Regions from separate parts of the Micromonospora sp. DT63 genome, predicted to be linked through region 1. Evidence: riboswitches for the same ligand, from Rfam matches in the RefSeq annotation. Region 1 holds a riboswitch; each other region holds the start of a gene.
The links. A riboswitch is a leader RNA that binds a small molecule or an ion and turns the genes downstream of it on or off. The one in region 1 is predicted to bind cyclic di-AMP.
Positions count from the first base shown of each region.

Region 1 (2,177 bases):
CGACCGGTGCGGCCACCCGATTCATCCACCACGGCCGCAGTCTGCCACGGTTCGCGGCCGGGTACGAGAGTCGTCGATGGCGGCTGCCGGAATGCGGCCGCGGGCGCCGGCCCCTTGTGGGGGACGACGCCCGCGGCGGTCTACGTGCCTGGGTCAGGCGGAGTACCCGCGGGTGGCCATCCAGTTGGCAAGGTCGATCGTGGTGATCCAGTAGGACGGGTCGGCCGGGTTCGCCGAGTCGGCGATCCGCACGGTCCGGCCGTTGTCCTTGTACCCCACGACAGCGACGTAGTGACCGCCGCCGTAGGAGTGCCAGCCGCCGTCGGTGTCGGTGGCGTCGCCGACGACGTTGGCCACCACGCCCCGGCCGTCGGTGATGGCCTTGACCACATCGGCCTGGAGCCGGTCCATCTGGGCCGGGCTGGGCGTGCCGGCGAACATCCGGGTCCGGTACGGGGAGCCCTTCACCTCGGCGTTGAGCGCTCGGGTGGTGTCCTCGGCCGAGTTGGTGCCCATCTCGGTGGTGCCCAGCTCGGCACCGAGTTCCTCCTGGGTGCGGTCGATGCCGGTGGCGCTGAGCGCGTTGCGGGTCGCCGCGGGGCCGCAGTTGTAGTACGTGTTCTGCGCCTCGTAGTCGTAGTCGAGCACCTTGGTCGCGGGCGGCTTCGGCGGCTGCGGCTTGCGGGTCAGGTCCGGGTTGGCGCTGGCCTTGGCGGCGGGCGACGCGGCGCTGGTGGCTGGGGCGGCGGTCGTCGGCGCGGCGCTGGGGGACGCGTCGCGCGCGTCGCCGAGGGGAACGGCGGTGTCACTGCGCATCTCGGCGACAGTGGTCGCGGTGCGGTGGTTGGCCGGCGCGTCGTCGGCGCCGGTGAGCAGGGCGCCGGTGGTCGTGGCGATCACGAGGGCCGCGGCGGAGGTGGCGACGATCTGGTACCGGCGCTCGGTCGCCAGGCGACGGAGCTGACGCTGCATGGTGTGCTTCACGGGGTCCTCCACGGATCGGGGGAGAGCGGCACACCCACGGGCCGGACCGGTATCCGGGCAGGCGCCAGCGCGCGGACAGTGGTCCGCGGATGGTGAACCGCTCAGGGAAACGCCCGGCGGGACCGGGCGGGAAAGGCGATGACCCGGGGGTCAGCTCACCGTCACTGGACGGATGAGCGGGGGCACCGCTGCGCCGTGGAGGCGTGGGAACAACCGAGGGGTGGAAAGGTGCTGCACGGGTTTGGAACTCCTTCCGACACCGCCTACCGGGTTAGCTGACGGATTCGGGCGGGAAGATCGCCCTACCGCGGGCCGTGGCTCGCGGATTCACCCCAGACTTACTGATGGGTCCCCGGTTCGTTAATCACGATTGAGCGGGTCGGCGCGGCGTCGCCTGTTGCGATCGGTTACCGCACCGGACGGGACGACACTACTGGCCTGTTCGCAGCCTGCCAAGCCAGGTTCGCCTGCGTAAACCCGATTCGGTGCAGCAATTTCTGCGCGTATTGCCGATGATGTGACTCGATGGGACAACCGGTTACGGAGACGCCTACGGGCGACAACCGGACAGGCCGCCGATAACGCGCCACAATCACGGGAAATATCGAGCACAACGCGTCGGACGCCCGAATTCCGAACGACGTGACCGGGCTCACGTAACGGATCAGGCTCAACTCGCGCTAGCCGGGCGCCACCGTGCCACGGGGGCGGGACGGGACGCCCCGCTCGCCCCGGGTCGGGCGAGGGCCGGGCTGGGCCGCAGCCGCGCCGTTGCCGCGTACGCCTCCTCGGCAAGGGTGCGCGCCGACTCGGCGGCCAGTTCCGCGTCCCGCCAGGCGGCCCGCTCCGCCGTGGCGGCGGCCTGGTAGTCGGCCAGTCTCGCGTCCCGGATCGCCCGGCTGAGCAGCACCTCCTGCTCGGCCGGGTGCCGCCGGGAATCCCAGCCGCGCCGGTGGGCGAACACGTCACTGAGCTGCGCCATGGTCAGATCGCCCCGCCAGTACGCCGCCATCGCCGCACGGTGCAGGTAGCGCTCCCGGCAGGCGTACTCGGCGGGTGTCCGCGGGGTGCGCGGAGTGGGCAGCGCGCCAGAGCCGACGAAGCGGCGGGCGGCGGTGTCCGCCTCGTCGTACCTCAGCCAGGCCCGCTCCACGTGTTCCTGAGCGGTGAGCCAGGCATCGCGTCGCCGCCGT
Region 1 is NZ_JBNCKQ010000006.1:119,296-121,472, reverse strand. Features, by position in the region: gene ACLQ27_RS22100 (alpha/beta fold hydrolase) at 1-32, opposite strand, end outside; gene ACLQ27_RS22095 (C39 family peptidase) at 154-996, opposite strand; cyclic di-AMP (ydaO/yuaA leader) riboswitch at 1,230-1,371, opposite strand; gene ACLQ27_RS22090 (hypothetical protein) at 1,655-2,177, opposite strand, start outside.

Region 2 (2,177 bases), on a different contig from region 1:
ACCCTGATGGTGGTCGAGGGCGTGACCGCCTTCCACACCGGCTCGCTCGCCCTGCTCTCCGACGCCGGGCACATGTTCACCGACGTGCTGGGCATCGGGATGGCGCTCGCCGCGATCACCGCCACCCGGCGGGCCACCGGCGACCCGCAGCGCACCTTCGGGCTCTACCGCCTCGAGGTGCTCGCCGCCCTGGCCAACGCCGTCCTGCTCTCCGGCGTGGCGGTCTACGTGCTGATCGAGGCGATCGGGCGGTTCGGCGACCCCCACGAGGTGCTGACCGGCCCGATGCTCGCGGTGGCCGTCCTCGGCCTGCTCGCCAACGTGGTCGCGTTCGCGCTGCTGCGCGCCGGCGCCCGGGAGAGCATCAACCTCCAGGGCGCCTACCTGGAGGTGCTCGGCGATCTGCTCGGCTCGCTCGGCGTGATCGGCGCGGCGCTGCTCATCGCGGTCACCGAGTGGTGGTGGGCCGACCCGTTGGTAGCGGTCGCCATCGGCGTGTTCATCCTGCCGCGCACCTGGCGGCTGGGCCGCGCCGCCGTCCGCATCCTGGTGCAGGCCGCCCCGGAACACCTCCAGGTCACCGCAGTGCACGACCGACTGGCCGCGGTGCCCGGCGTCGTCGAGGTGCACGACCTGCACGTCTGGACGCTCACCTCGGGCATGGAGGTGGCCTCCGCACACCTGATCATGGCGCCCGGCGGGGAGGTCGGCGCGGTGCTCACCGCGGCGCGCAGCGCCCTGCGGGAGGACTTCCGCATCGAGCACGCCACGCTCCAGATCGAGCCCGGCGCCGCCCCGGACGCCTGCGGTTCGATCGAGTGGTGATCCCTTACCTGACGAAATGACCGTTCAGCAGTCATTTTGGGTGGTGGCGCGGACACCTTCCGTCACATCGACTGCACACGCCCCACCTGCACCGGTAGGCTCGTCCCCGGCCACCACCCGGCGGCGCCCTCCCGGCGCCGGTGGCGGCCGCCGCCTAATCACCCGAGAGGGTGAACCGGGGAACCATGTTCCTGGGGTGCATCCGCGTCAGCGGTAGGGATCTTCCGTCCCGAACCCGTCAGCTAACCCGGTCGGCGGCTGACGGAAGGACATGCGTAGTGGCACCAGCACGACCACCCGCCGCCCGACTCGCGGCACTGATCGTCATGATGGTCACCCTCGGCGTCGCCCTCCCGGTGGGCGCCGCCACCGCCGCTCCCCCCGGCGGCCTGCGGGCCGCCGCGGCACCCGACGGCGACGAGGAGGGCGGCACCCCCGCGCTGCGGGCCCAACTGGAGGCCGCCAGCAAGGGCTACCTGGACGCGAAGCGCGCCCTGGACACCTCCGTCCAGCGACAGCAGCAACTCGCGGCAAAGCTGAAGACCACCGAGGCCGAGATGACCGTGCGCAACGGCAAGGTCGGCGAGATCGCCGGCGTGGCCTACCGCACCGGCCGGCTCAGCACCGTCTCGGCGCTGCTCAACACCAACACCCCCGAGGGCTTCATGGACCGGGCGGCCGCGCTGGACGTGGTGGCCGCCAACGAGGACCGGGTGCTGCGCGACCTGCACGCCACCCGGGACGAGGCCAACCGCACCCGCACCGCCCTGGACGGCGAGATCCGCGAGCAGCGCAAGCAGGTCGAGGTGATGGCCAAGCGCAAGGAGCAGGCCGAACGGGCCCTGACGGTGGCCACCAGCAAGCCGCGCACCACCGCCGCCGACACCAGCTCCAACCGGGGCACCTCCACCGCCAACGCCCAGCCCGCGCCGCGCAACTCCGACGGCTCCTGGCCGTCCGAGTCGTGCAGCATCAACGACCCCACCCCGGCCAGCGGCTGCATCACCCCCCGCACCCTGCACGCCCTCAACCAGGCGAAGGCCGCCGGCTTCACCCGGTACGTCTCCTGTCACCGCTCGGGCGGCTCGGGCGAACACCCGAAGGGTCGGGCCTGTGACTTCGCCGCGCAGAAGGGCGGCTTCGGCGGGGACGCCACCGGCGGCGACAAGACGTACGGCAGCAACTTGGCCGCCTACTTCATCCGCAACTCCGACCGGCTCGCCGTGCTCTACGTGATCTGGTACAGGCAGATCTGGCTGCCCAGCAGCGGGTGGAAGTCGTACAGCGGGGGGAACGGCGACCCCTCCAGCGACCACACCAACCACGTACACCTGTCGGTGTACTGACCCTGT
Region 2 is NZ_JBNCKQ010000005.1:118,581-120,757, reverse strand. Features, by position in the region: gene ACLQ27_RS19620 (cation diffusion facilitator family transporter) at 1-825, shown strand, start outside; cyclic di-AMP (ydaO/yuaA leader) riboswitch at 967-1,098, shown strand; gene ACLQ27_RS19615 (coiled-coil domain-containing protein) at 1,104-2,171, shown strand.
Region 2: another riboswitch for cyclic di-AMP. It lies ahead of ACLQ27_RS19615 (coiled-coil domain-containing protein); the one in region 1 lies ahead of ACLQ27_RS22095 (C39 family peptidase).

Region 3 (2,177 bases), on a different contig from region 1:
CTGCGGGCCGTACTCGCCGTCCTCGGCGATGTTCGCGTACACGATGTCCTGGTTGATGCGGTGCTGGGCGTACCGGACGGCCTCGCGGGTCTTCGAGCCGTAGTTGCCGTCGAGGGAGAGCGACTGCGAGTAGCAGTTGTTCAGCGCCTCCTGAAGCACCAGCACGGCCGAGTTCGAGTGGCCGTAGGTGAGATAACACTGCTTGTTCCCGGTCTGCCAACCGATGGTCGGCACGTGCATGTCCGCGCCGCCCGGATAGCCGCCGACCCGGTAGAAGGTCAGGCTGGTGCAGGGGCTGGACGCCTGTGCGGCGGTCGGTGCGAGCAGGGTCAGGCCGGCGCTGGCCAGGACGGTCACGAGGGTGGCGGCGGCGCTGCGGCGGCCGATGCGGCTCCGGTGGATCGACATGCTCTCCTCCTGGGAAGGTTACCGGGATCGACCCGGTGCGTCTTCGAGCATCGCGGCCGCCGATCTACGGTTTCCTGCCCGAACGTCAATTCGCAAGGAGCGCGCACGAGGAGGGCGGCGCCACCCGCCCACCGGTGTGGGCGCGCGCCCTCGGTCCCAGCCGGGGTGGTCTACTCCGCTCTCGGTCACGACACCCGGTCCTCCGCGTCGCCCGGACACGTCGAACTGCTCCGTCGCATCACCTCCGGGCTGCGTACGGACGGTGACATCCGGGCCTGATCGGAATCGGTCCATCATGGTCGGTGCACAGCCGCGCGTCGTCCGCAACCGCTGGCAGAGGCGCCCCGCGTGCACCGGTGAACAAGTTCACAAGCGTTGGGCGAGGGTCACCGACCGTGCCTACCGTCGGTCGAGTCCACCACCGTGGACACCACGACCGGCAACGCCAAATCCTGCCCCCGGTCGTCGGATACCAGAACCCCGGGCAGGAGCGGGGGACCCACGTTCCTCGGTGCATGTCACCTCGGGGTGAAGCCGCCACCGTGCGGCCGGGCTCCTCGGCCCGAACCCGACAGCTCACCTCGCCGGCGTGGAGGAACCACACATGACGTCTGTCTACACGCCCCGTCATCGACGGGTCACCACCCGCCGCGTCGCCGTCGGCACCCTGGCCGTCGGCGCGGTCACCGGCGCCGTCGCCCTCTTCGGGCCCGCGGCCCCGGCCCAGGCCGGTGTCAACTGGGACGCGATCGCCCAGTGCGAGTCCGGCGGCAACTGGAAGATCAACACCGGTAACGGCTACTACGGCGGCCTGCAGTTCTCCCAGGGCACCTGGGCCGGCTACGGCGGCAAGAAGTACGCCGCCCGCGCCGACCTGGCCAGCCGCGGCGAGCAGATCGCCATCGCCGAGAAGGTGCTCGACGGGCAGGGCATCGGCGCGTGGCCGACCTGTGGCCGCAAGGGTGGCTCGTCGGGCTCCGCCGCGAAGTCCTCGAAGTCCACCGCCGGGAAGGACCGGTCCACCGCGCCGAAGGACCGGTCCACCGCGCCGAAGGACCGGTCCACCGCGCCGAAGGAGCGGTCGTCGCGCGGCGACCGGCCGGCGACCCGCAACCACGAGCGCACCGCCCCCGCGGCCGGCGGCGACACGTACGTCGTCAAGCCGGGGGACACCCTGTCGGAGATCGCCGACAGCCACCACCAGGCGGGCGGCTGGGAGGCCCTGTACGAGCGCAACCGGCAGCTGATCGGCGCCGACGCCGGCCTGATCTTCCCGGGTCAGCGGCTCGCCCTCTGACGTACGACACACGAACGCTCGGCCGGGTCACCGGCCGAGCGTTCGGTCGTTCGTCGGGCGCTGATCGCCTCTGAGCAACGGGTGTCGTCGCGGCTACGCCGCGGGGGCGGAGGCCCTCGACTCCCGGCGCGACGCCACCGCGTTGGCGCTGCGGTCCCACCGGCCGGCGGGTGCCGCGGCCTCGCCGGGCCAGCCCGTGCCGGCGTCGTCACCGCCGATGGTCATTTCGACCGCGCCGGGAGTCCTGCGGGCCAGCCGGAGCGACTGCTCGGCACCCGCGCGGGCCGAGCACGGCCAGGACTGGCCGGCGCACTGGAGGTTGCGGCAGTGGCCCTCCTCGTCGGGCTCGTGGGCACTCAGCACGTCGACCGCCAACTGCCAGAGCAGGGGGTCGGTCACGTCGTGCGGGCGTTCGGCGTGCCGGCTCGGTCGGTTGCTGGTGTCGTCGGACATGGTGGCCCCCCTCGTCAGG
Region 3 is NZ_JBNCKQ010000007.1:53,858-56,034, reverse strand. Features, by position in the region: gene ACLQ27_RS24255 (peptidoglycan-binding domain-containing protein) at 1-408, opposite strand, end outside; cyclic di-AMP (ydaO/yuaA leader) riboswitch at 869-1,013, shown strand; gene ACLQ27_RS24250 (transglycosylase family protein) at 1,013-1,705, shown strand; gene ACLQ27_RS24245 (hypothetical protein) at 1,799-2,158, opposite strand.
Region 3: another riboswitch for cyclic di-AMP. It lies ahead of ACLQ27_RS24250 (transglycosylase family protein); the one in region 1 lies ahead of ACLQ27_RS22095 (C39 family peptidase).

Region 4 (2,177 bases), on a different contig from region 1:
GACGCGCTGACGCACGACGAGGGCCCGCCGCGACGAGATCGCGACGGGCCCTCGCTGTGTCCGGCGTCGGTCAGCCGGGACGGCCGTAGCTGTGGATCGGCCCGTCGTCGACCTTCTTCATCTTGATGGGCACACCGGCCTGGGAGGCGTGCACCACCCAGCCATTGCCGACGTACATGCCGACGTGGTGAATGTCGCTGTAGTAGAAGACCAGGTCACCGGGGCGCAGATCACCTCTGCTGACGTTCTTGGTCACCCGGCTCTGCGCGGCGGCGTTGTGCGGCAGAGACACACCGGCCTTCGCCCACGCGGCGAGCATCAGCCCGGAGCAGTCGTACGAGTTCGGACCCTCGGCGCCCCACACGTACGGCTTGCCGATCTGAGCGCAGGCGAACTTGACCGCAATGCCCGCGCCGCCGCCGGGGTAGCTGGCCGGGCAGGGCGCCGGACGCAGGGGACCGCCGCCGCCGTTGCCGTACACCTTGAGGCGCAGCTTCTGCAGCCTGTCGATCTCGTCGTTGATCTGCTTCTTCTTCGCCGCCAGCTGCGCTTCGGTCCGGGTCAGCTGGGCCACCATCTCGTCGAGCGGCGCCTTCTGCCGGGCCAGCTCGTCGCGGAGATCGGCGACCTGCCGGACGTCCTGCTGCTGGTTGTGGGCGAACCGGTCGAGCATTTCGAGCTGCCCGACCACCTCGCCGGGCGACCGGCTGCCGAGCATCGTGTTGACCGTCGACAGGTTCTCGCCCATGTACGCGCGCACGGCCAGCGCGCTGACCTTGTTCATCGCGGCGTCGACCTGGCGCTCCAGGGGCGCGATGCGGGCGGCGAGCGCGTCGGCCTGCTTGCGCTTGGCGGCCAGGTCCGCGCGGGTGGCGTTGTGCCGTTCGATTACCGGTTCGAGCTTGTTCCAGTCGGCGTCGATCTGGCGCTCGATCTCGGCGACGGACGGGTCCGCGTGGGCCGCCGTGGCGCTGCCGGTCAGGACGACGGCAACGCCGACCAGTGCGGCGAGGGCGGTGGTGAAGCGGGACCAGCGTGGACGCGGCACTGTCGACGTCGGGTCGGCCGGGGCCGACCGTTCGGACGACGGCCGCGGGGCATGGAGGGCCACCGGGGTTCCGTACTCCTTCTTCCCGACCGCCTACCGGGTTAGCTGACGGGTTCGGGCGGGAAGTTGGCGCCCTACCGCATTGGCTGCGGATTCACCCCGGGGGAACCTGGGTCCCCGGCTCGCTCGAAAGCGACTCGGCGGTGTCGGTCCGTTACCGCCCGGGATGGGCGGACCTGCTACCGGGCCGACAAATGACCAGAGTAGAGACGGCCGTTACCGATCCGCAACCCGTGCGGCCGTGACACTCCGTACCGATTGGAAGAGATCACCGAGCGTGTGTGAAGGTTTCTTTCGATGCAGTTTGATATATGGAAAGGTATTGACGCAGACTCCCGACCGGCGCGAAGGTGACGACACAGTTACCAGTCAAATCTAGGGGGTTCGATGGAAAGTCCAACCCTGTCCGCCGGCCGGCGCGCATCGCTCGCGGTCGCGGTGGTCATCGCCACGGCCGCCGTACCGCTGAGCGCCGGCACCGCCTCCGCAGCACCCTCCGCCGACCGTCAGCAGCAGTACGCCGCCGCGTCGACCGAGTACGGCGTGCCGACCGCCGTGCTGCTCGGGGTCTCCTACCTGGAGTCCCGCTGGGACAGCAACGCCGGCACCCCGAGCACCAGCGGCGGCTACGGACCGATGCACCTGACCGATGCCCGCCACGTGGCCGCCCTACCCGCGCGCGGCCACCACGACGCCGGCGCCGAGGATCCGCGCGGCGACGACTCCCGTGCCCCCATGGCACCCGCAACGGCCACGGATCCCGCGCCGCCCACCGCCGCGTTGCAGACCGTCGACGCCGCCGCCGCGCTGACCGGGGCCGCCCCCGAGGCGCTGCGCAGCGACCCGACGACAAACATTCGGGGCGGGGCGGCGCTGCTGGCCGCGTACCAACGGGAGGTGGGCGCCCCGGTGGGTGCCGGCACCGACCCCGCGACCTGGTACGGCGCGGTGGCCCGGTACGCCGGCGCGGACAGCGCCGACGCCGCGGCGGCCTTCGCCGACGAGGTCTTCACCACCATCGGCGCCGGCGAGTCCCGCGTGACCGACGACGGCCAGCGAGTGACGTTGC
Region 4 is NZ_JBNCKQ010000003.1:281,673-283,849, reverse strand. Features, by position in the region: gene dcd (dCTP deaminase) at 1-10, shown strand, start outside; gene ACLQ27_RS13610 (NlpC/P60 family protein) at 71-1,111, opposite strand; cyclic di-AMP (ydaO/yuaA leader) riboswitch at 1,125-1,261, opposite strand; gene ACLQ27_RS13605 (N-acetylmuramoyl-L-alanine amidase) at 1,496-2,177, shown strand, end outside.
Region 4: another riboswitch for cyclic di-AMP. It lies ahead of ACLQ27_RS13610 (NlpC/P60 family protein); the one in region 1 lies ahead of ACLQ27_RS22095 (C39 family peptidase).